One region of the Paenibacillus sp. LC231 genome, then DNA from elsewhere that is predicted to be linked to it. Evidence: riboswitches for the same ligand, from Rfam matches in the RefSeq annotation. Region 1 holds a riboswitch; each other region holds the start of a gene.

Region 1 (8,103 bases):
GCGAGGATAGGCACTTGCACCCGCCACGATCAGACGAGGGCGATGCTTGAATGCCGCTTTGCGGACTTCGTCGTAATCGATAAGGAACGTGTCTTCTTGCACGCCATAGGCAACGAAATTGTACAGAAGACCAGAAGCGTTAACCGGGCTTCCGTGAGTCAAATGGCCGCCATGGGCCAGGTTCATGCCGAGCACGGTATCTCCGGGCTTCAGGGCTGCCAAATATACCGCCATGTTCGCTTGGGCACCGGAGTGCGGCTGAACGTTGGCATGCTCGGCTCCGAACAATTCTTTGGCGCGGTCACGGGCGATATCTTCCACGATATCCACACGCTCACAGCCACCGTAATAGCGTTTGCCAGGGTAGCCTTCCGCATATTTATTCGTCAGCACCGTCCCCATTGCTTCCATAACCGCTTCGCTGACAATATTCTCAGAGGCAATCAGCTCAATGTTGCTGCGTTGACGCTTCAGCTCCAAATCCATCGCTTCCAATACAGCCGGGTCACTCTTCCGCAAATGTTCCATCATGTTCATATCCTCCCATAATCCATCGTTATTTTTTCTTGCAAACTTAAAACTACAAGTAGTCATCATTGAAAAAGCGAGTTCTCATTCGAATCAATCGCACAGCGTGGAATCATCCCTCTGCTCGAGTCGGTACACCGCACGTTCTCCGCCGATCAGCTTGGGGCGGGTATAAGCCGCAGTTACGCGCGCCTCCCCGATATAACGCTCGGTCGGCCGGAATGGAACCGCCACTCTCCGCAAATGCATGCCGATCAGCGTCTCGCCGATATCGACACCCGCATGGGCTTCAATCGATTCCGCAAGGCAGGGCTCCTTCATGCTGCGGTAAGCTGCGGAAGCCATCGACCCGCCCGCACCCGGAATGGGAACTGCAGCCACTTCCGTCAAGCTCAGCCGCTCAAGCAGCTCGCGTTCCATGACAAGCGCACGGTTCAGATGCTCACAGCATTGATAGACCACCGCGAAACCGAATTCCGCTTGAACCTCGGCAATGCCCTGGAGAAGCTGCTGCGCCGTTTCAAGAGCCCCGCCCGTACCGATTCGGCGTCCAACCACTTCACTGGTGCTGGCTCCGATGACCAGCACTTTACCCGGGCCTAAAACGGCCGCTTTGGCCAGTTCGCGGACAATACGCGCTGTCTGTTCGTTCAAGGAAACCTTGGAGATATCCGTCATGTCACAGTCCTCCCGATGATTTTTTCACAGAAGATGCTTCAATCCCATATCACGATAGCCGCCGCTGCATTACGCGTTCACTTATCGCGATTCATTCTTCAGGTAACGCTCCTCGATGGCCTTGATCTTGTTCACGCGGCCGACATGGCGCTCGCCATGACTGAAATCCGTCGTCAGCCATGCGCTGACGATTTCGGCAGCAAGTCCGGGCCCGACGACACGCTCACCCAGCGCAATCACGTTGCTGTCGTTATGCTCGCGCGTCGCTTTAGCTGAGAACACATCATGTGTCAGCGCGCAGCGAATGCCAGGTACCTTGTTGGCCGCAATACTCATGCCGATCCCCGTACCGCAGATCAGAATGCCGCGGTCCGCTTCACCCGAGACGACCTTCTCGCATACCGGAAGGGCATAATCGGGATAATCCACGGAATCGGAACAGCCGCAGCCCAGATCCTCCACCTCGTGGCCAAGACCCCGAATGACTTCCACGATTTCCTCTTTCAGACGAATGCCGGCATGATCCGTACCCAATGCAATTTTCATCTATGAAAAACCCCCTCGTATGTTCGCTTTTGCGTTTTAGCTTGTTTCATTATAACCCAAATCGGGCGCAAAAGACGAAAAAAGAGCAGTCGGCGCACGTATTGTGCTCCAAATGCTCTTTGCCCAGGCGACCGGCCGTATATTCCGATGCTCCATCGTGGTTTCATCCACTTCGTCGCCAGTTACACCGGATCATTTGTTTTTCAACTTCATCTTAAAGCAATACCATACGAAAGGCAAGTGGCTTTTTAGCCCAATGGCAGGCTTCATATCTCTAAAGACAAGGCTTAGTTGTGCCGATCCGCTTCCAGCTTGTCCAAAAGACGGAACAACGCCGTCCGTATCTCTGCGGCCGTCGCTTCATATTCCTCCCGCGAGCCCCCGAAAGGGTCGGAGATATCGAAGCTCGGGATGCGCTGACGCAGCTCGATCAGACGCTCCCGGTCACGGTCGCTGACATCGTGGCCCAGAGATCTGGCCAGCTCAAGCGCTGCATACAGACTATCCTGCTCCCGCAGATCGTCCAGCACCCGGCGGTCATCCTCAACGAACTCTTTCAGCGTGTGCATCTTGTCTGCGGCGTGCGGAAACTGCCTTATAGCATACTGCTTATGCGACTGGGTCAGCGTCAGAATCAGGTCCGCCCATTCCACCAGGTTCGCGGTCAACGGCTTGGACACCAAGCGTTCCTGGATATCCTGGTCTCGCAGTATGGATTCCGCATGATGGGACACCGGCATTCCATCCACGGCCGAGACGCCGGCGGACTTCGTTTCCAGCGGAATGCCCCGTTGTTTGGCAAGCTTGCGCAGCATGCCTTCCGCCATTGGACTGCGGCAGGTATTTCCCGTGCAGACAAACAGTATATTTTTCACGGTCCGTTCCTCCCGTTCGTAGGTTCTTTGGGGTTATTGTAACAAATATTGCGTCAAAAAATAAACATGGTGCCAAAGATAACCAAAATCAGTCCGCCCAGCATTTCACCGTACTCCCCCAGCTTATTGCTTACCTGACGGCCAAGCAGCAAACCGAGAATGGACAGCAAACCGCCCACGACCCCGAAGGAAATTACGATTAACAGCACATCATTCACAAACATTCCGAGCGAAACGCCTACCGAGAAGGAGTCAATGCTGACGCTAAGCGAAAACAGCAGCATGCCTAAAAATGCGGTAGGATGTATTCGCTGCCCCTCTCCGCCCCGCAGGGCGTTATACATCATATGCCCGCCCAATAAAAGCAGCAGCCCGCCGGCAGCAAGCCCTGTGACGTGGCCCAGTAACATGCCAACGTAGCGGCCGGCAAATAAGCCCAGCAGCGGCATCAGCATGTGAAACAACGCGATCATGAAGCTGATGCCCAGCATATGGCCTAAGCGCATACCGCCTCTCATTCCAACTCCGATTCCAAGCGAAAATGCGTCTAGCCCGAGTGCAACCGCCATCAGCAGAATCGCCGCAAGCTGTCCCGATTGGACAGACGCCTCCAGCATGCCCATTCCCCCAAGTCCCATGGTCTTGTACACCATATGCGGACAAGGGGTAAATGATGCCAACAGCGTTCATGCGGCTGCTTTAATTCACGTCGATGATGTGGTGTCCCGCGGCCTTGAGCAGCCGGTTCATGACGGCTGCTCCGAGGCCCTGCTCCGGGCACGCTTCGGCCAGGATGAAGGTTGCGCCTTCATCATCGAACCGGCGCAGGCCGGCGTACAGCCGGCGGGCCGCTTCCTCCGGCGCGGCCAGGCTGCCGAGCGAGACGGCAACGTCCGCGCGGTAGTGACCGATGTGCTCGTCGAACGACAGCACGCCGGTCACCTCCCCGCGCCGGGCAGCCGCCTCAAGCTCGGCCGCGATGCGTGCCGATACCGCGTCGGCACGCGGGCCCTGCACCACGCACATCGCACCCTTCGGTGCGTAGTGCGTGTACTTCATGCCTGGCGAGCGCGGCGCCGGGCTCTCCGCCTCCCCGGCGGCGCGATGAAGCGCCGGGTCCATGCGCACGCTTGCCGCAACCGCGGCAAGCTGCTCGGCCGTGACGCCGCCCGGGCGGAGCACCGTGACGGCGCCGTCTTCGCCGACTTGCACCACCGTTGACTCGACGCCCACCCCGGCAGGGCCGCCGTCGAGGACGCCGTCGATCGCCCCGGCCAAATCCTCCAGGACATGGCTGGCCAGCGTCGGGCTTGGCCGACCGGAACGGTTCGCGCTCGGCGCAGCCAGCGGACGCCCGGCGGCGCTGATCAAGGCCAGCGCCACGTTGTGATCCGGCATCCGCACGGCAACGGTATCGAGCCCTGCCGTCACACGAGGGGATACGGTACCCGGTTTAACGGGCAGCACCAGCGATAGCGGCCCAGGCCAGAACCTTGCCATCAGCGCCCTTTCTGTCTCATTCACATGACGGACCAAACCGTCAAGCTGAGTTAGCTCTGAAATATGCACGATCAATGGATTGTCCGACGGCCGGCCCTTCGCGGCAAAGACACGCTCGACCGCTTCCGTATTACCGGCGTCTGCGCCAAGCCCGTAGACTGTTTCCGTCGGAAAGGCCACGGTTCCGCCCCGCTCGAGCATCTGCCCCGCTTCCTGCAGCGCCTGCTTCGCCTCCTTCTCCAAACTCAAGCTCTCCCTGGAAAGCGAGTTCGATACATGCCACACCTGGGTTGAATTTGCAGCAGCCTCGCGGAAGCCGTTATCCCGCAGCTGGCTAGGTTCCATGCCATTCCCGTTCTGTTCCATTCCTATCCCAAACTTTCTGTATATGAATTATATAAACTCCAACGCATGTGTTGCCTATGCCCCAAAATAAAAAGCGCTTTTCGTTCTTCAGTCCCGTGCCGGTTCCCATTCAAACCAGTCGCGCCAAAGAGAAAGCACTCTTCTAGAGGTTGTTCAAAAAGTCCGCTTTTGATAAGAAAACCAATCGAGGTCAATTCAGAGCTGAGCGACCGCGATTCGGAAGTAGGTTTTCTTGCGATATAGAATTCCATCAACACCGTTGATAACTTATAAATCCTATATCTAACACGAAGCGAATCAGGAAGCAGCTCGGTATCGAATCTTGAATTCAGCCGGGCCTAAGTGGATGCTTACGAAGTCATGTTTCCTGCGGAAACATCTTAGGTGCTCACGTACCCAAAACAGCAGATGCTTTCGAAGGCGTTTTCTGAAAACGTGTAGCTCCGCTCCTCACTCCCTAGCTTCATCCAACTGAAGCGTTTTGGAAAAACGCACATCGGAAGCATAAGCTTCGGTGCTGAAAATCCGACTTTTTGAACTCGCACTTCTACTTCAAAGTTTATCATACCCGATCAGGATTGAAAATCAACTCGTTTATAATCCTAGAACAAGCTTACCACCCAGTTCCAAATGCCAAGGAACATATCCCACAAGAAGAAGCGGACCTCCGGTTCACTGTCGCCTGCATTCTTCGGTGTTTCCTCTTGGGAAGCCTCGTCGCCGGCCTCTGCTGAAACCGTTTGGATACCTGTGTCAACAGGCTGCGCCGCCGCATCCCCGCTGCCACCATCGATGAAACACAGCGGCGGGAACAAGACGCACCACCAGTTCTGCCCTTGACCTTCACCTAACGTAATCCGCAGCGCATCGTAATCGCCGGCCGGATACACCGTGCCCCCGTATAACTTCGTCGGAAACGGCACAACGCCAAGCTCTACGGTGTAACTGTACGTAATCCCTCTTTTCTTCAGCTCTTCACCCACCAATTGGCGGATTTCCGGAAGATGCTGCCGGGTTAATTCTTTGGCGTCTTCCAGGCTTTGCGGGTTCTCCAGCTGCAGGACCCAGAGCTGCATTTGCTCAACGACCGAATCACGAATCTCTCTTTTGACCAGCTGATCGGACGGGCTATCGGAATTCGCCAATATGCGAAGTCGTATCGATTCCTGAGGGATCGGACCGCCAACAACGGAAGCATCAATCTGCTGTCCTTCCCAAGCCATGATGACCATAAACATACAGGATAAGAGCACAACCATTTTCTTCACGATAATACGGAGGGTTTCACTATAATTTTTCATCTCGGACAACCGCCTCTCTATGAACGAAACTCTATGATGCTATCAGTATGTCCGCTGGTAAAAGATATAAACGTTGAATCTAGCAAATTTGATAAAAATCATAGATTGGTCCAGCATGAACCAAAAAAAGATGCGATCCCCAGTCGGAATCGCATCTTTGTTAAGATCGGTTATTCAGTTCGTCTCCGTGATTATGGAGCTTCCCACAAAGAAAAGCTTATCCCTGCTTAGAAGCCGCCGGGCGATAGGCATGCGGATCCGGCATATCTTCCTCCACTTCCTGTCCATGCAGCTTCACGCTCATGGCTACTCCCAGACTGGCCATACTGATCACAAGGGAAGTTCCCCCATAACTGATAAAGGGCAGCGTAATCCCGGTCAGCGGCATTAAACCGATAAACATGCCGATGTTCTCGAAGATCTGATATAGGAACATGGCCACGATCCCTATAATGAGAAACGGCCCCGCACGCTCCCGGGATTCCAGGGAGATCAGGATCAACCGATGGATCAGGATGAAATATAACAGAAGCAGAACGGAAGATCCGATAAACCCGAATTCCTCGGCAATCTGCACAAATATGGAATCGGAGTACGCATAAGGCACTCTGCCCGACTGGATCGACGATCCCTGCATGTAGCCCTCGCCGCTCATGCCGCCCGAAGCGATGGCAAGCTTCGCATTCGTTGTATGATAGCTGGCCTTGGCGGTCGCTTTCTCCGGATACAGCCACGGATCAATCCGTTCCACCCAGTGCGGCTTCAGTATTTTCGATTCCAGCAGTTCATCATGATAATGAATATAGGCCTGAGCGCCGCCGAAGGCCACGCCTGCCACAAGCGCAAGTCCAATGAGCGCGTGGGAGAACTTAACGTTCCCGATCCAGAGCAGCCCCAGCAAAATGACGACATAACTGAGCGCGTTACCCAGATCATTTTGGGCCATGACGAGCACAAAAGGCACGAATGCCAAGAGTCCGATCGGAACAACGTCCTTCCAGAAGGACAGCAGCGGTTTGTTTTTGCGCACCAATACAAAAGAAAGGAAAATAATCAGGATCAGCTTGAACAATTCAGCAGGCTGTATACTTAAACTGCCAATGTAAATCCAGCCTTGGGCGCCGTTGATATCCTTACCGATAAACATAACGAGGACCAACACGGCCAATCCGCCCAGATAAATATATTTAGCATATTTAATCAACAACCGGTAATCCAGCAGGCTGATGCCAAAAAAAGCAATGAAGCCGACAATATAAAAGGCAATCATGCGAAGATGAGAGCCTTCGAATTTGGTGTCAACGGTTGTGCTGTATATCGACGTAATGCTGATACCCATCATCAAAACCAGTACGAAAACAATAACGTAATCCATCTTCTTAAATTTTTGAAGCATGCTTTATGGTCCCCCTGTGCCCGAAGCTGTTAGCCCCGGTTTGCCTATACAGGCATATAACGATTATTCGAAAAAAAAGTTTGACACTGCTTATCGTTGATAGAGACGAAAGCCTAAAGGCAGCACTGCGATGGAGCGTTTCAAGGAGTATGCCAGCCCCTATGAAATATTCTAAAAGATTTCCTCCTCTAATACAATTCACGGGCCCTCCTGTAGTTACCAGCAAAAAATACAAAAGAGATGCTGCTCTCGATAGCATCTCTCTGAATCTAAATCCCAATAAACCGAATCAAGCCTGTTTGGGCGGAGCGGAACGGTACGTTTGAGGATTGGGCATATCCTCCTCCACTTCCTGTCCATGCAGCTTCACACTCATGACGACCCCGAGACACGCCATATTAATGATGAGTGAGGTTCCGCCATAACTGATGAAGGGCAGCGTAATCCCGGTCAAAGGCATCAATCCAATAAACATGCCGATATTCTCAAAGATTTGATACAGCAGCATGGCAACAATACCGATGATTAGAAACGGACCTGCTTTGTCCCGACTTTCCAATGATATCAAAATTATCCTGTGAATGAGTATGAAATATAACAACAACAGAACGGAAGAGCCGATGAAGCCATATTCCTCTGCAATTTGCACAAAAATCGAATCCGAATACGTATAAGGCACACGTGAGGATTGTACGGAGCTCCCCTGCAAGTACCCTTCCCCGCTCATACCGCCGGAAGCAATGGCCAGCTTGGCGTTGTTCGTATGATAACTCGCCTTCGCGGTAGCTTTTTCGGGTACCAGCCATGGATCGATCCGTTCCATCCAATGACCGCGGCTCTCCATGATTTTCGATTCTTTAATTTCATCATGATAGTGGATATAGGCCTGGGCTCCACCAAATGCAATCCCTGC
Region 2 (8,103 bases), on a different contig from region 1:
TCAGTGCCAACGCTAACAGAATGGGGGCCGGGAAACCGACCAGCAGGCCGTACAGGGAAATCTCGAGCGTGTTGCGGACATACTGCCAGAAGAACGGAGCATCGAACAATTGCTTGAAATAATCGAACCCTACCCAGGGACTGCCGAATATCCCCTGTACGACGTTGTATTCCTTGAATGCAATCAAGACGCCGAACATCGGAACGTATTTGAAGAGGATGATGTAGACTAACGGGAAGAACACGAGCAGATAGAATTGCCAGTGCTTCATCAGCTTCTTCCTCGTTCGGTTCATAGGCTTGTTTGGCGGTAAATTCGTTGGCGCCTGTGCATCTGCAGGTACTGGGATTGCGCTGCTCATTCGAGCCACTTGGGTCACCCTCCTTCGCTTTGTGTTGATCCCAAGTCTAGGGCCGACAACACCTTCCGATCAATAAACAAGATTCTCCGAATCAACGTATTTCCGCGAACAGTGGGAACTTAAGGTCCGACAGGCCTTAAGGGCGTATAAACCTTTTTCCGTGGCTAAACCTATCTCCGTTTACAGCAAAAAGCCCGCGGGACGGTTCATCCGCAGGACTCTTTTGCTTGGTTATATATGCATGACCTGGTCAGAAGGATTCTCTACTTGATTCAGTACGCATGAAGCAGTTAGAAGCATCGTTAGTTCCCGTAATTCTGCTGCTTATAAGCAGCCTGCTCACGGTAATCCCCCGGTGACATCCCCATCAGCTTTTTAAACATCCGGCCAAACGAGATGGCATTGGAATACCCAACTTCGGTCGCGATATCTTGTACAGGCAGCATGGTCTCCTCGAGCAGCTTCCGGGCATGGTTCATCCGCAGCTCAATTAAATAATCCACGAATTTCTGGCCGGTCTCCTCCCGGAACAGCTTGCTCAGCGTCTTCCAGTTCATATTGAAGCGTTCGCTTAAATAATTGAGAGACAGATCCGGATTGCTCGAGTTCTGCTCCATAAACAAGCGCACCTTCTGAATCGTGTCCGCATGATTCCGGCCCTCCATGAGAGCGAGCATACTGTCGTACAGAGCGGATAAAGCCTCCCCGAACTCCTGTTCCAGCTGCTCCAATGTATCGGATGATTGAAGCGCGTTCCGTAACGCAGGCTGCCCCTCTGTCAGCCACAAATCCTGAAATTCTTTTGCCATGCACGACATCTCACGTCCGAGCGAGTACATCATGTAATCCACCAGGTTCACCACGCCGTCCCGGTCCAGCATGTTTTGTCCAATGTTAAGGATGAGGGCATTGTATTTCTCCTGCCAATCCCTGTTGCCGAGCCGGAAGGATTGAGCCATCGAACGGATCAGGTTCAAGAAATCAAAGGCATGGCCCCGCTCCTCCCCGGATACTTGGGTGTAATGAATGATTCGGTTCTCACCGAGGATCATTTTGTATTTCAATGCGGTGCGTGCCTGATCATAGGAGTCCGGGATATCCGTATATCGCTCTGTTTTCTCCCCCATACCAACGGTTATGGTCAGCTTCAGATGCTGCTCCACCCACTGGCGGGTCTGCTCAAGCAGCGTGACCACATGCTGTGCTGCGTCCTGGTCATCCGCCATCGTCATCACGCCCAGCTTCGAAGCGGATATCCATTCTGTCCAAGCACTCGTTTCCTGCCCGGCTGCAATTTCTTGAACGACGCTTTTGAGGGCAAATTTGATCAAATACTGGTCCTGCTGCGGGTACTGCTCGCAGAACAATGGATATTTATCGATTTCGATGACATTGACGATCTGTGATTCGGACAAGTCCGGCAGTCCCATGACGTCCCGCTGCTCATTCCACTGCTCCATATGGGACGGGTACTGCCCCTCCATCAGCTGCTGGAACAGATACGCTCTGCGCAGCAGCAAATCCTCCCGATGCTGCTGTTGAAAGCTGCTCGCCTGTTCCAGCATACTTTCGAGTGCCGATTCGATAAATGCGAACTCATCCTGTTTGCTGTTATGGATCAGCGCGCTCGTTTTAGACTGTGAATAGTTATGAATCCGGGACACGATGGCTTCAATCGGCTTATAGTTTCGGCGCGTAACCACTACGATCCAGACGACCCCGGCAACGCACATGAGCAAGCCAACAATAAACCAGATATTGTACAGCTGGCTGACGATACCGACCACTCTGCCTTGGGTAAGACCTCCCTCATATACCCACCCGGTATAAGGCGAAATCGCCTTGGAGACAAGCTCCCCACTCTCTGCCATGGAGGTACCGGGGAGCATGGACTGCCCCTGCGTATCCTTCATATGAATGAAACTAACATCGGGATTTACCATGCCCTGAATCATGTTTTGTATGGCGTCCACCTTGATATTAACGGCAATAACGCCTTTCCCATGGGTAACGAAGGGTGCATCTCGCACCAGGGTCACCACATGCTGCATACTGTTGAAGCTGAACTCCCGGAAATTCCGCATCGCACTCCACTTTGCTTCACTATTGACCTGGTCCAAATAAGGCTTGAGAAAGTCATAATCCGCATAATCCTGCAAGTTGAACGAGGACGAAGTACTCAACACGAACTCATCCTGGGTCCGCACGAGCACCATGGAATCCACAAGCGGATTGGACACCTTGAACTGCTTCATGGCCTTCACCGCCTGCATGTTCAAATAGACGTTGTCCTGATCCTCATGATTGAAAAATCCCGACATATCGGGGTTGAACAACAATTCCTGCACGAGCAGCTGATCGATGGCCTTCAGCGAGTTGTCCACCGAACGCATCGCCTGATGAATCATCGTTTCATTTGCCTGAATCGCACCTTGCCGAGACTGTTCCCCGAGCATCTGGAAAAAGACAAAAAACACAAATGAAATCACGATAAAGAAGACCGGCATATACGATAAAAGCTGACGGTAAAACCACGCTTTTCTTCCCATAGGCATCCCCCTAAAGCGAATAATTCCTTATCTCATCGTCGATTTGAAGTAATTTCATCATAGAAGAATGAGCGGAGTTTACCAACACTTTTTTAAAGAGCGGAAGAAAAACAAGTCTAAAGCATCACGACTTCCATAGCATGGACGTGGTCATTAAACATATGTGATTTGAAAGCAATGAAGGGAGTTAACAAATTCAAAAACTATTTGATTTTATGTTACATAATCTTGAAAAGACTATTTGTACTCCTCTTATAGATTTTTAACAAGTGCACAGCCGGCTGATCATGCGCTTGAAGAACACGAACAATCATCTTATCCTCCTTTTGAAGAATAGTGCATATACACGTCTCTTAAGTTACCTGCTTTATAATATGGATACTCCATCTTCTGCTGAACTTGAAGAACTGTCTCCTTGGTCGTCAACATTTCGACCAAGTATAGCCCCAAGTCGATGGAAGCCGTAACCCCCGCACCAGTTACCGTATTACCATCACGCACAACACGAGCAGAAATCACTTCCGCACAATAAGGAGCCAGTAAATCATATGCTGATGAGTTGGTAGTAGCCCTTTTCCCATTCAGGAAACCAGCTGCGCCCATTAGCAAAGCCCCAGTACAAATAGAAATCTTATACGGTACAAGTTCCGCTGTCCGAACCCAGCTCATGAAATCCTCATCAAATCGAAGCGTTCTGGTTGATAAGCCCCCAGGGAAAAACACTAAATCAAATTCACCTAAATTAGGCAACACCGCATCGGACTTCATTTTAAGCCCCCGGTCATCCGTGATCTCCGGCCTGTCTGCACAAAACGTCCATGATACGTTTTCCTTCGCTTTCAGGATCGCTAGCCAGGTCACTGCTTCATAAAATCCAGCTAAGTCCATGCTTGTCATTCCATCGAATAACACAAACGCTATTTTCATCGCCGCTACCAGTCCTTTCATTCCTTGAAAAATAAATAAAGCGCTTGATCAAAAGATCAAACACTTTGCCCAGGCGTACGGCATATAAAATATGTGCTTCCTCGTGGTTCAATCCACTTTTACGCCAGTCACACATACCAGATTTTTAATACTTAATATACATGATCTTTGTTCACATTGTAAATATATGGATTAAAGTAAAGAAGGAGCACCTGCCGCAGCAAACTGCTCCTTGTATATTGACATACATCTCCCGTTAGTTGAGGAAACCATGCCCTGCCAGTAATCAAAACATAACCGTTGACGATCCTTAGTCCTCTTGGAGAGAATTATGTCCTGTAAAACCCTCTTGGATCTTTTTCATTCTTTCAAGGTGTGGTTTCAACTGCCGTAGTATCTCCGCTTTATGTGACTCTATTTGATCTTGGAAAAACATGTGATGTGCGTCATCCTTAATCGACGTAATCGTTTCGTTTAACGCGCGGAGCTCAGTCGCCAATGAGCGCAAGGTTTCTCTAGTCTTGGCGTCTATTGTTTTAGGATTAGACTTCCAATACAAATAGCTTATATGGTATAACGGTGGCCATGTCCTTGCCTGAGTTGCAAGATAAAACATATCCTGCTGCATATTCGTTGTCATTGCCGTATTATTAACTGAAAGCTGAGGAACAGCATTGTTTCTGAAGGTATCGCTAAATTCAATGATTGTTAACAGTTGCTCATCGATTTCTTCCGCTTGGATCTTCGCCTTATCGATCAATTGCCGAATCTTAGCAGGATCTTCATTTTCCTTCGACTCACTAATTGCCATTAAAGTGTCAGCAAGCGGATTCATTTCAGAAGCGTGCTTTACTAAATAGACAAATGCCGAGTCGTTCTTCTGCTGATACAGTGAATAGAGGTCATTGTATTTTACAGATGATTGGTTTTCCAAATGTTTGTACATCGCAGCGTTTATTAATATGTAAATAATAAGTATTAGTACGTAAATCTTTATGTGCTTGGGCAAAGGGGACTTCCTTTCTGAAACATTTAATTGTCCTGGTAGCGTAAAACATTCAAAAGAATAGTTTAGCATGGAATTCATCACCCATAAATGGATAATATATTCCACTAAACTGCCCGTTTGCTTTAATGGGATGCCAAGATGGATTGACCTTAGGCAACCTTGTTATCGGGCATGTATTCACTTTCTCCTGAACTTACTTATTAATCATTCAATAATGAAAGAATTTGTACATCTTTCGCCTACAGGCCTGATTTTCATCAGGATACAATGGAAGCTATCAATAGGCGAGAGGTGATTAATCATGAATGCACAAACGGCACAGCCGGTGGGCAAGGCCAAGCTGGACAAGAATATGAAAGCGGTTGCCAAAACACTCAAAGGGCGCTGGAATGCTCCGTTAGCCGGCTACCTGTTCATCGCTCCCTGGCTGCTGGGCTTTCTTATTTTACAGCTGTGGCCCATTATCCAGTCCTTCTATTTATCCTTCACCGAGTATTCGCTGCTGGAGCCGGCCCGCTGGATCGGACTTGAGAACTACCAGGATATCGCTCACGACCGGCTCTTCTTCAATTCGCTGAAGGTGACATTTCTGTACGTGATCGCTTCCGTGCCGCTGAAACTGCTGGCCGCGCTGGCTGTAGCCCTGCTGCTGAACCGGAACATCCGGGGCATATCCTTTTACCGGACCATCATTTACCTGCCCTCTCTGATCGGCGGGAGCTTGGCGGTGGCCGTGCTGTGGCGCAATATTTTCGGTTTGAACGGCTTCATTAATCAGCTCGTGATTTGGGTCGGGATCGCCCCCAAAAACTGGATCGGCACCCCCTCCACCGCCCTCGGCACCCTGGTGCTGCTGACGGCCTGGCAGTTCGGTTCATCGATGATTATTTTCCTTGCCGGTCTCAAGCAAATCCCAAGTGAGCTGTATGAGGCCGCCTCCGTGGACGGGGCCTCGCCGCTCCGCAAGTTCATCCGGATTACCCTGCCCATGTTATCCCCGGTCATCCTGTTTAATCTGATCATGGGCATCATCAACGCATTCCAGATGTTCACATCGGCTTTTGTTGTCACGAATGGAGGACCGGTCAATTCAACCGAGATGTTTGCCCTGTTCCTGTACAATAAAGCCTTTGGATCCCTGCAGATGGGCTACGCCTCGGCCCTGGCCTGGATATTGCTCGTTATTATCGGCATCGCCACGGCGCTTAATTTTGTCGCGTCCAAATACTGGGTCTTCTACGAAACCGAAACGGAGGGCCGCAAATGACAGGTTCACATAATAAACAAAACTGGCTGGTCCATGTAGTGATGATTGCATTCTGTTTCGTGATGTTTTATCCCGTGCTTTGGTGGATCGGAGCCTCCTTCAAATCAACACCGGAAATCAGTCTACCCACCCTGTTCCCTAAAGTATGGTTGTGGCAAAATTATACGGAAGGCTGGATGGCACTGCCCAAGTATACATTTACACGCTTCTTTATGAACAGCCTCATGCTCAACGTGGCGACCACAATCATTCATGTCATTTCAGCCAGCCTGGTGGCTTTCGGCTTCGCCAGGCTGACCTTCCCGCTGAAGGGGTTATGGTTTTCCATCCTGCTCATGACCCTGATGCTTCCGGGACAGGTCACGCTCATCCCGCAGTATACGATGTTCCATTCCTTCGACTGGATCAATACCTATCTGCCGCTGATCGTCCCGTCAGCCATGGGCGGAGCCTTCTTTATTTTCCTGATTGTCCAATTCATCCGCGGCATTCCGCGGGAGCTCGATGAGTCAGCGAAAATCGACGGCTGCTCCTGGTTCGGCATTTATCTGCGCATCATCATGCCGCTGACCCTGCCGGCACTCATCACCGTTACGATCTTCTCGTTTATTTGGGGCTGGGACGAATACTTTGGGCCGCTGATTTATCTGAATACCGTGGACAAGTATACTGTCCCGCTCGCGCTCAGGATGTTCATCGACTCCCAGTCGGCCGTTCCGTGGGGGCAGCTGCTTGCCGTATCCCTGCTCTCCGTGCTCCCGCCGGTGATCATTTTCTTTCTGGCGCAAAAGCATTTCGTGGAAGGGATCGCCACAACCGGGCTGAAAGGTTAAGTTTCAGAGCGGTAAACGGATACTGTGCCGTGTTCTTTCAGCTCTTCTTCAGGCAGCGGTCAAGACGGAGAGGTTCAAGCATCCGGCTTCCGCCAACCAACATGGACATTGAGGCAGCAGCGTGAATGCAGAGTCCTCATGGCTTCCAAGGGGAGGGAAAAACGCATGAATCCGTTTCGCACGTTCCGCATCGATTACGTTTTTTTCTTCAGCTTTGCCGGTTTTATCGCGGTTCTCATCACGATTATGATGATTGTCAGCTATCGATTTTCGGCAGATGAGCAGGCGGACAGCGCCTCCATGTACCAGCAGGCGGTGCTGCAGCAGCTTAACAAGCAGCTTACCGACCAGATGAGCGCTGTGGAGCAAACCTCGCTGGCCGTGTCCATCAACTCCCCTCTGGTCAACTATATAACGATGAAAGGAGATTATTATGCACGCAAGAAAGCCAGCGACGAGCTGAACCGGGATTATTTGGCGCCGATGCTGAACAGCTCGCGCTCCATGTTTTCCTTTCAGATTTATATGAAAGATCCGCTTCAGGTTGATCCCAACGCCAACATTCAATACCTCCCGCTCGCCTCGGCCAGAGGAGAGAGCTGGTATCCGGCCGTCGACAAATCCGATTTTCTCTGGATCGGCCAGCGCGAGGTCGGTTCGCCGCAGGGAAAGCAGCAGGTGATCAGCTTCGTCCGGAAAATCACCACGCTGGACGGAGTAAACCGGGGAATTTTGATCATCAATGTTCGGGTTAAATTTTTGCAGGAAATTCTGACGGAAGACAACTCCTCGGCCAGTCGGCTGCTGCTCGACTCCGGCGGCCGGATGATCATGCACACCCGGATTGCTCCGCCCCCCGGGGAAATCGACGCCATCCTGGAGCGGGTCAGCGGGGACGCCGGCCATGCGCATCAGTTGTTGGCCGCCGCCGGCTCGCTCCCGGAGAAGGACATGCTCACCGTGTGGTCACGGACGTCCCCCGGCAGCTGGATGCTGGTGGAGCTTACGCCCTGGAAGGAAATCACCAGCGGGAGTGTCCGCCTCGCGTGGACGATGGCCGTGGTTGGAGCCGCCGCCATATTGCTGTCCCTGTTCTTCACGTTGTTCCTTTCCCGAAATTTCACACGGCCGATTCGGAAGCTGGTTCAGCTGATGCA
Region 3 (8,103 bases), on a different contig from region 1:
GGGATGATCCGGTTGCGTTTTTCGGAATTGTCCACGCAAGCGAAGGGTTGATACTGCTTGAATTGGAGCTGGTATCGGAAGATACCGTACCCTTTACAGATGATTTTGAAAGGATACAGACATTCTTCAGTCGCATGAAACGAACCGAGAATCGTGTGGAGGCGAGTCAAGTGGCTTGCGAGCTTGTGAAGGATATTCTTGGATATGACCGCGTGATGCTCTATGAGTTTGATGATCACTGGAACGGAAAAGTGGTTGCCGAAGCTAAAGAGCAGGAGCTGGAGCCTTTTTTGGGACATCATTATCCGGCATCGGATATTCCTAGGCAAGCCCGTGAACTGTATCTAAGAAATTGGCTGCGGACAATTGTTGATGTGAGTTATACGCCGGTTGAGATTATTCCTACGGTACAACCCTTGACTGGCAAGCCATTGAATCTCAGTTTATCTGCGCTGCGGAGTGTATCTCCGCTTCATATCGAGTATCTTCATAATATGGGGGTTGGCGCGACAACCACGATTTCCCTTATCCATGACAACCAATTGTGGGGTTTGATTACTTGTCATCACTATAGTAGAAAATACGTATCCCACCGGACCCGCAACCTGTGCAACTTTCTGGGCTCCTTTTTCTCCAACGAGCTGTATCAACGACAGCAGCTCGACGATTATCAAACCGAGTTGAGGCTCAGAATTTTATCCGCCCGCTTTACCGAAATTTTCATCGGCCAAACCGATGTATTCCATGTTATCGGACAGCTTGACAACGAGGAGCAGACCTTGCTCGATTTAATGAGCGCGACCGGGGCTGTCGTTTATTATCAAGATAATTTGATGCTGTACGGTACGACGCCAACCTCGAAGCAAGTCATGGAACTTGCCGGCTGGTTATCTGCCCGGGCCGAAGATTATACGTACCACAGTTCTAAACTCAGTGCCGAATATGAACCCGCTAAAGCTTATAGGGATATCGCATCAGGTGTATTGTATCTCGCTTTGTCACCAGGCCAACAAAATTATGTCATGTGGTTCAGGCCCGAGGTTGTTCAAATTGTGGATTGGGCCGGCGATCCGGCCAAAGCCGTTATCCAAGAGGAGGATAAAGTCCGTTTATCTCCGCGTAAATCATTCGAAAAATGGAGACAGGTGGTTGAGGGGACCTCATATTCTTGGAAGTCACAGGAGTTAAGCGTTCTCCCGCAATTGAAATCGATTGTCCGCAAGCAGACGGATGATCAATTAAGGCAAGCAAAAGAACAGGCCATACAGAATGCGAGAATTTTCAGAGAGAACGAAGAACGGTATCTGCAGCTTATGGGCCTGTCGCCAGTCGCTTTCTTGTCACTGACAACGGCAGGTACCATTATGTATTGCAATCCGCAGGCCGAATCGCTGTTCGGCGCAAAGAAACCCGAAGAGCTGCTGCAGCTTGAGATATACAAGTTGGCTAGAGAAGATTCGCGAGATGATCTGAGAGAGCAGATCAAACGGATGGAGCAGAATCAAGCCCAGTTAGTATCCGGCAGCGGCAGGTTTGTTACGCTGGAGGGCAACGGGATCGAGCTTGAATTTATGCTGGCTGCTATTCATCAAGGGCGTAGATCCTCCATTATGGTGATTCTGAGAGAAGGCACGGCGGAAGACGGCCCGGATCGGGTATACTCCGACGTGCTGGATCAGCTTCAAAATTATGTGACAACAGACCCGCTGACCGAACTGCCCAATCCGCTGACTTTTGAAAAAGAACTGTCGATGGACTGGGAGGAATGTGTTCAGAATAAGCTGCCTTTAGCCTTAATGATGGTCGATATTGACGACTTCCGCGTATATAATACTCTTCATGGTTTATATGGCGGTGATTTATGTTTGCAATGGATAGCCGATGCCCTGAAAATTATTGGCGAACACTATGGAGCGTCTATATCACGCTACGGTGGCGGCACCTTTATCCTGAAGCTGAAAAACGAAAGTCCCGAACGTACCTATGAATTGGCCGAGAAGATACGCCTGGGCGTGCTTGCACTCAGCATTCCCAAGGATCGCTCGGCAGAGGATGGGTTTATGACCGTTAGCGTGGGGGCGGCATGCCTTACACCAGCATCCATGTTAAAGTTCACGGATTTGATCGCGGAGACGGAAAAAGCAATGCATATGGCCAAGAGCAAAGGGAAGAACAGAGTCACGCTGTATGGATATGATGCGGATTAAACGGTGGATTCGAGTTTGTGTTACCCTCGGTAGTACTAGAATGAAAAAACGATAGTTGACAGCAAAGAAAGCCTGACGCTCTCAATAAGGGAGCAGCAGGTTTTTTTTGCTGAAAATGATAGAATGTACACTAAGGGTAGATTTAAGATTGGGCATTTGGGGGTGCAGCATGACACAAAATATGCAGGCAAGGGAAGCTCGGGGCAGAAGAAAGCGAACCGTGATTTATGTGTTGGGGGGATTCATTGGAATCCTGTTAATATATACGCTATATGTGGGCATCACCATTTGGAATTATGCGCAAAGAACAGCCGATATCCCGTCTGATGCAGCCATCGTGCTGGGGGCTGCTGTATGGGAAGGGAAGCCATCCCCTGTTTTTCAGGGACGCATTGATCATGCGCTATGGCTGTATGACCGGCAGTACGTAGACAAGCTGATATTTACAGGCGGACGCAGTTCGGAGGATGAACTTGCCGAATCGGAAGTTGCCAGGCAGTATGCCATCGAGCACGGTGTTCCAGAGAGTGACATCCTTGTCGAGTCGGCTTCGACGATCACGGAGCAGAATCTGCACTTTGCCAATAAGGTAGGAGATTCAGCAGGGCTGTCCTCTTACCTCATTGTAAGTGACCCGCTGCATATGAAGCGGGCGATGATGATGGCTGACGACATGGGATTGAAAGCCAATCCTTCACCCACAGCCCGGAGTGCGTATCAGAGCCTGAGAAGCAAAGTTCCTTTTTTAATCAGAGAAGTCTTTTATTACATCGGTTATCAACTGGCTTCACCATTCCGATAATATGTATGCGTTATAAGGCCGGTAAATGGATCGTAAAGGTTGTCCCATAATCGGGTATGCTCTCTACGTTCATCGTACCGCCATGATTATGAATAATGTTCTTGGTAATCATCAGTCCCAGTCCCGTCCCGGTGTCTTTGGTCGTAACAAAGGGCTGTCCCAGGGTTTGGATTTGCTCCTGCGTCATGCCAATCCCTTCGTCCTGCACGATGATTTGAACCTCTTGAGCGTTGTGCAAAATGTCCAGGGTAATGGTACCGCCTTGATTCATCGCTTCCATGGCATTTTTCAGCAGATTGATGAACACTTGCTTGAGCTGGTTTACTTCACCCTGGACGAAGACCGGTGCCATCGGATAATGAGGGATGATCTCGATATTTTTGAGGGCTGCTTGAACCTTCATAAGCGTAATGATCTGTTCCATAATGGCAAACACGTCGATGGGTCCGCTGACATGGACACTCTGCGGTTTCGAGAGCACCAGGAGTTCATTGACAATGAGCTCGATGCGTTTGAGCTCCGATTCAATGATTTCAAAATAGAGCTCGTTGCTGCGTTCCGCAGATCGCAGCAATTTTACGAATCCGTTAATCGAAGTTAAAGGATTCCGAATTTCATGGGCAATGCCGGCGGCCAACTGGCCGGCGGTGGTCAGCTTCTCGGATTGCATCACGCGATCTTCTTCCAACTGCTGCTCTGTGATGTCTTTGAAGATCCCGACCGCCGCTTTCTCACCTTCATAATTAATGATTAACGTGAACCCGGTGACCATTTTCTCTTGTCCGTCCAAACAGCGTATCAAATAATCGACGCTGCCGATCTCTCCGCTCTCCGTATATTTTGCCCTGCGTTTCATTAATGCGTTATGGTACGATGCGTCGACTACCACGTCGGTTGAAATCCCGAGGACGTCGCGGGGATGCGCAGCATTAACAAGTCTGAGCGCGGCAGGATTAACATAGTGGACAATGCCTTTTTTTGTTATGAGTACGGATAAGGGAAGTCCTTCCAACAGCTGCAGAAACGAATTTTCCTTCTCGTTTAGCTTCTGTTCCTTCAGCTCCAGCTGTCTCATAAGTTGTCTCAGCAAGGTTCGATCTTCAAACTGTACCAAGCAGCCACGGAAACTCTGCGCCAGCTCCTCCTTAACGCTGATACGTAAACTGAGGTATACTTCACGATCGGATGGATGGCGGTAAACATATTCAAACTGGGTTATGGATTGCTGTTGATCTTGAGTGGCTCTTGTGTTCCAAACCACTTGATTCAATAAGGCGCGGATGCTGCAATCTTCTTGTGACGCCCCGGCAGTTAACTCCTGCTGTGAATATCCCAATAGATCACTTAGTGCCGAATTGACCTTAAGAATCGAACCATCAAGCGATATCAATGCCATTCCGATTACGGCTTGTTCAAAGGCAAAATCATGATTGGGGTTGGAATAGGGCAGCACAGCAAGTCTCCTTTCAAATATCTGACAGGAATGAATTTATCCATATTATATGTTGGACCCTATCATTCATCAATCCTTTAAAGCGATAGATCTTTAACGAAATTTCTCGTTTTGGCGATAAATCCATCCCAAGAAGTGGCTTTCGCAATCGCTGAAGGATGCCATCGACATGCTGAAGTCTAAATCCTAATGTCGCCTTACGGTGATATTGCAATTAACGGGAAGATTAAGTATGATTTAAATAACAATGTATAGGTTTATGTGTAACTGGCGTAGCATGGGGGACCATGAGGGAGCACATAGATGACGACGGCCGTACGCCTGGGCAGAGGTAAGGGAAGCTTATTTCCCTTACCTCTTTATTATTTTCTGCTTTTTTATAAGTCTCTGAAACTACGAAAAGGGGATCAAACAACGATGTTAATAACGAAGAAAATACTGCTGCTAGGTTCGGGAGAACTCGGAAAAGAAGTCGTGATTGAGGCCCAGAGACTGGGTGTTGAAACCGTAGCGGTCGATCGTTATGCTGACGCTCCTGCCATGCATGTTGCCGATCACAGCCATGTCCTCGATATGCTGGATGGGGAGAAATTACGCGCAATCATCGAGCTGGAGAAGCCGGACCTGATCGTACCCGAAATCGAGGCGCTCGCTACTTCGGAGCTGGTTAGACTGGAGGAAGAGGGGTACCGGGTTATTCCTACTGCCAGAGCTGCGAAGCTTACGATGGATCGTGAAGGGATTCGCCGGTTGGCTTCCGAGGAGTTGGGACTGCCTACTGCAGGCTATCGATTTGCCGATACTTATGAGGAATTTAAACAGGCTGTCCTGGATATGGGCTTTCCGTGCGTGATTAAACCGCTGATGAGTTCCTCAGGCAAAGGCCAGAGTGTATGCCGCTGCGAAGGGGATATCGAGTCCTGCTGGAACATCGCGATGGAAGGCGGCCGCGTGCAGAACGGCAGAGTGATCATTGAGGAATTCATTACGTTCCAGTCAGAGATCACGCTTTTGACCGTTCGCTCCGTCAATGGAACAAACTTCTGTGCGCCAATCGGTCATATTCAGGAGAGCGGGGACTATATCGAATCCTGGCAGCCGCACAACATGTCCGATGAGCAAATGGAGGAAGCTAAATATATTGCAAGGACGATTACCGACGAGCTTGGCGGATATGGATTGTTTGGTGTTGAATTGTTCCTTGCTGCGGATAAAGTGTATTTTAGCGAGGTGTCTCCGCGACCGCATGATACCGGCTTGGTTACGCTGGTGACGCAAAATTTATCTGAATTCGCGCTTCACGTCCGTGCCATTCTTGGTTTTCCAATCCCGGAGATCGAATTAATAACGCCGGGAGCCAGTCGTCCGCTGAAAGCTGTGCGAGAGCTGGAGAACTACACAATTACCGGTGCCGAGCAAGCACTGGCTGTTCCGAATACGCAGCTGCGCATTTTTGGGAAACCGGTGACCAAGGTTGGAAGACGGGTCGCAGTTGCGTTGTCAACCGCCGGCACAGTAGAGGAAGCGCGTTCGCGTGCGAAGCAGGCTTTGGATGAGCTTGCTATTGAGGAAGCCTAATCATTACCGATTCTTAGGGTGGTGCATCCATAATCTTCTGAAAAAAAGGTCAACCGATTAACTGGTTGATCTTTTTCATTGAAATGATTTCGCGGATCAAAATCCGGTATGAACCGTTCTGACCTTAGTGACTTAGTTTTGTTAGTGGTTTTGATGATAAATATGCAGAAATTTATGTTCTTTCATGATAAGATACACAAGAATACAAACGACCCTCACCCATTATAATGTTTTCAAGGCACTGCTCTATAGGCTTTATAGCGTTATATTATCTAATAAATATATAGAGGAACGTTTAGTGACGGCATAGGAGAATCTACATGAGAGACATGACGCAAGGAAGTCCGATCAAGCTGATCATCATGTTTACGATCCCGCTTTTAATCGGAAATATTTTTCAACAATTTTATAATATGGCGGATACCCTGATCGTTGGGCGCACCATTGGTGTGAACGCACTTGCGGCCGTTGGCTCGACGGGCAGTATTTTGTTTTTTGTTATTGGCTTTGCCCAAGGCTTGACGGCAGGTTTATCCATCATAACGGCGCAGCGTTTTGGCGCCAAGGATATCGCGGGCGTTCGCAAAAGCGTGGGAACGAGTATATGGATTAGCCTTGTATTCACGGTTTTTCTGACCATTGTGAGTGTCATATTCACGAGGCCTGTCCTCGTCATGATGAACACGCCGGCAGAAATCCTGGATGATGCCTATTCGTACTTAATTGTCATTAATTGGGGTGTTGGGGCAGCCGTCCTGTTCAACTTGCTGGCGAACTTGCTCAGAGCGCTTGGGGACAGCCGGACACCGCTTCTATTCTTGGTAGTCGCAAGCATTCTGAATATCGTACTCGATCTGTTATTTATTCTCGTATTCAAGATGGGAGTAGCCGGAGCAGGGCTTGCCACGGTGGTATCGCAGCTATTCTCCTGCCTGCTCTGCTTGTTATACATTCATAAAAAGGTTCCGCTTCTGCAGTTCAAGAATGCCGATTGGTCCATCGATTGGACATTTATACGCCGGCATATGTGGGTCGGTTTCCCGATGGGCTTCCAAGCCTCCATCATTGCAATCGGTGCCATCATTCTTCAGATTACGCTTAACGGTCTTGGGGCAACAGCCGTAGCCGCATATACTGCTGCTCAGAAGATTGACATGCTCGCTACGCAGCCCATGAGTTCCTTTGGCATTACGATGGCGACTTTTGCGGCCCAGAACTTCGGTGCGAATCGCATAGACCGAATTAAGCTTGGAGTTAAACAATGTATATGGGTCTCGGGATCTTTCAGCATCGCCGTGGGGATGCTGGTTATATTCGCGGGCCCTGCAGCCGTCAGCCTCTTTGTCGGTCAAGGACAGGAAGAATTGCTGTCCCTTAGCAGGCTGTATTTCTTATCGAACGGAAGCACCTATTTGCTTCTGTCGCTGTTGTTCATCTACCGCTTCACGCTGCAGGGACTGGGACAGAGCTTTATCCCAACCGTAGCCGGCATCATGGAACTGATTATGCGGGTATTGGCTGCCATCTTCCTGACCGCGCAGATCGGGTTCCTCGGCGCAAGCCTGGCGAACCCGCTGGCTTGGCTCGGAGCCGTCATCCCGCTCGGCATTGCCTACTACCTGAGCATTAAAAGGTTAGGCACGCCTGCTAATCCCGTCTCCATACCGGCCCAGGCGTAAGGATTTTATACAATCGAGTTCAGAACGAATCATGACTTAACGAACAGAAATCACTCTGTTGTTCAAGAGCCATGCATTCGTTCTTTTTTTTGCCTCAAAACAGCGTGTAAATGATGCATTCCAAATTTGGATGGGCCGCGGTAAGATCACATTAGATTCTTTTAACTAATTTGACAGATTAGAACAGGAGGGGTTGCCTTGTACAAAGTGCTGTTAGTGGACGATGAAGCCGACGTAAGAGAGGGACTCGTGCAGGAAATCCAGTGGAAAGCCTGCGGATTCACGATCGAGGGAACGGCGGAGAACGGGAGAGAAGCTGTGGAGCTTGCGGAGCGATTGGAGCCGGATGTTGTCATTACCGATATCAGTATGCCGTTTCAGGAT

The links. Region 1 has a riboswitch for ZMP and ZTP ahead of rpiB (ribose 5-phosphate isomerase B). Riboswitches for the same ligand answer to the same signal wherever they lie in the genome.
Region 2: another riboswitch for ZMP and ZTP. It lies ahead of AK95_RS27885 (DJ-1/PfpI family protein); the one in region 1 lies ahead of rpiB (ribose 5-phosphate isomerase B).
Region 3: another riboswitch for ZMP and ZTP. It lies ahead of purT (phosphoribosylglycinamide formyltransferase 2); the one in region 1 lies ahead of rpiB (ribose 5-phosphate isomerase B).

Annotation. Positions count from the first base shown of each region.
Region 1 is NZ_JFOM01000008.1:215,328-223,430, reverse strand. It holds gene AK95_RS05025 (serine hydroxymethyltransferase) at 1-531, opposite strand, end outside; gene AK95_RS05020 (TIGR01440 family protein) at 622-1,206, opposite strand; gene rpiB (ribose 5-phosphate isomerase B) at 1,288-1,752, opposite strand; ZMP/ZTP riboswitch at 1,867-1,948, opposite strand; gene AK95_RS05010 (low molecular weight protein arginine phosphatase) at 2,040-2,627, opposite strand; gene AK95_RS05005 (manganese efflux pump MntP) at 2,681-3,244, opposite strand; gene AK95_RS05000 (L-threonylcarbamoyladenylate synthase) at 3,327-4,472, opposite strand; gene spoIIR (stage II sporulation protein R) at 5,096-5,794, opposite strand; gene AK95_RS04990 (FtsW/RodA/SpoVE family cell cycle protein) at 6,012-7,190, opposite strand; gene AK95_RS04985 (FtsW/RodA/SpoVE family cell cycle protein) at 7,480-8,103, opposite strand, start outside.
Region 2 is NZ_JFOM01000053.1:118,628-126,730, forward strand. It holds gene AK95_RS27875 (ABC transporter permease) at 1-361, opposite strand, end outside; gene AK95_RS27880 (helix-turn-helix domain-containing protein) at 664-2,910, opposite strand; gene AK95_RS27885 (DJ-1/PfpI family protein) at 3,226-3,837, opposite strand; ZMP/ZTP riboswitch at 3,898-3,979, opposite strand; gene AK95_RS27890 (hypothetical protein) at 4,148-4,915, opposite strand; gene AK95_RS27895 (carbohydrate ABC transporter permease) at 5,148-6,113, shown strand; gene AK95_RS27900 (carbohydrate ABC transporter permease) at 6,110-6,946, shown strand; gene AK95_RS27905 (cache domain-containing sensor histidine kinase) at 7,112-8,103, shown strand, end outside.
Region 3 is NZ_JFOM01000006.1:181,748-189,850, reverse strand. It holds gene AK95_RS03735 (diguanylate cyclase domain-containing protein) at 1-2,207, shown strand, start outside; gene AK95_RS03730 (YdcF family protein) at 2,377-3,009, shown strand; gene AK95_RS03725 (PAS domain-containing sensor histidine kinase) at 3,020-4,462, opposite strand; ZMP/ZTP riboswitch at 4,716-4,796, shown strand; gene purT (phosphoribosylglycinamide formyltransferase 2) at 4,880-6,040, shown strand; gene AK95_RS03715 (MATE family efflux transporter) at 6,361-7,719, shown strand; gene AK95_RS03710 (response regulator) at 7,918-8,103, shown strand, end outside.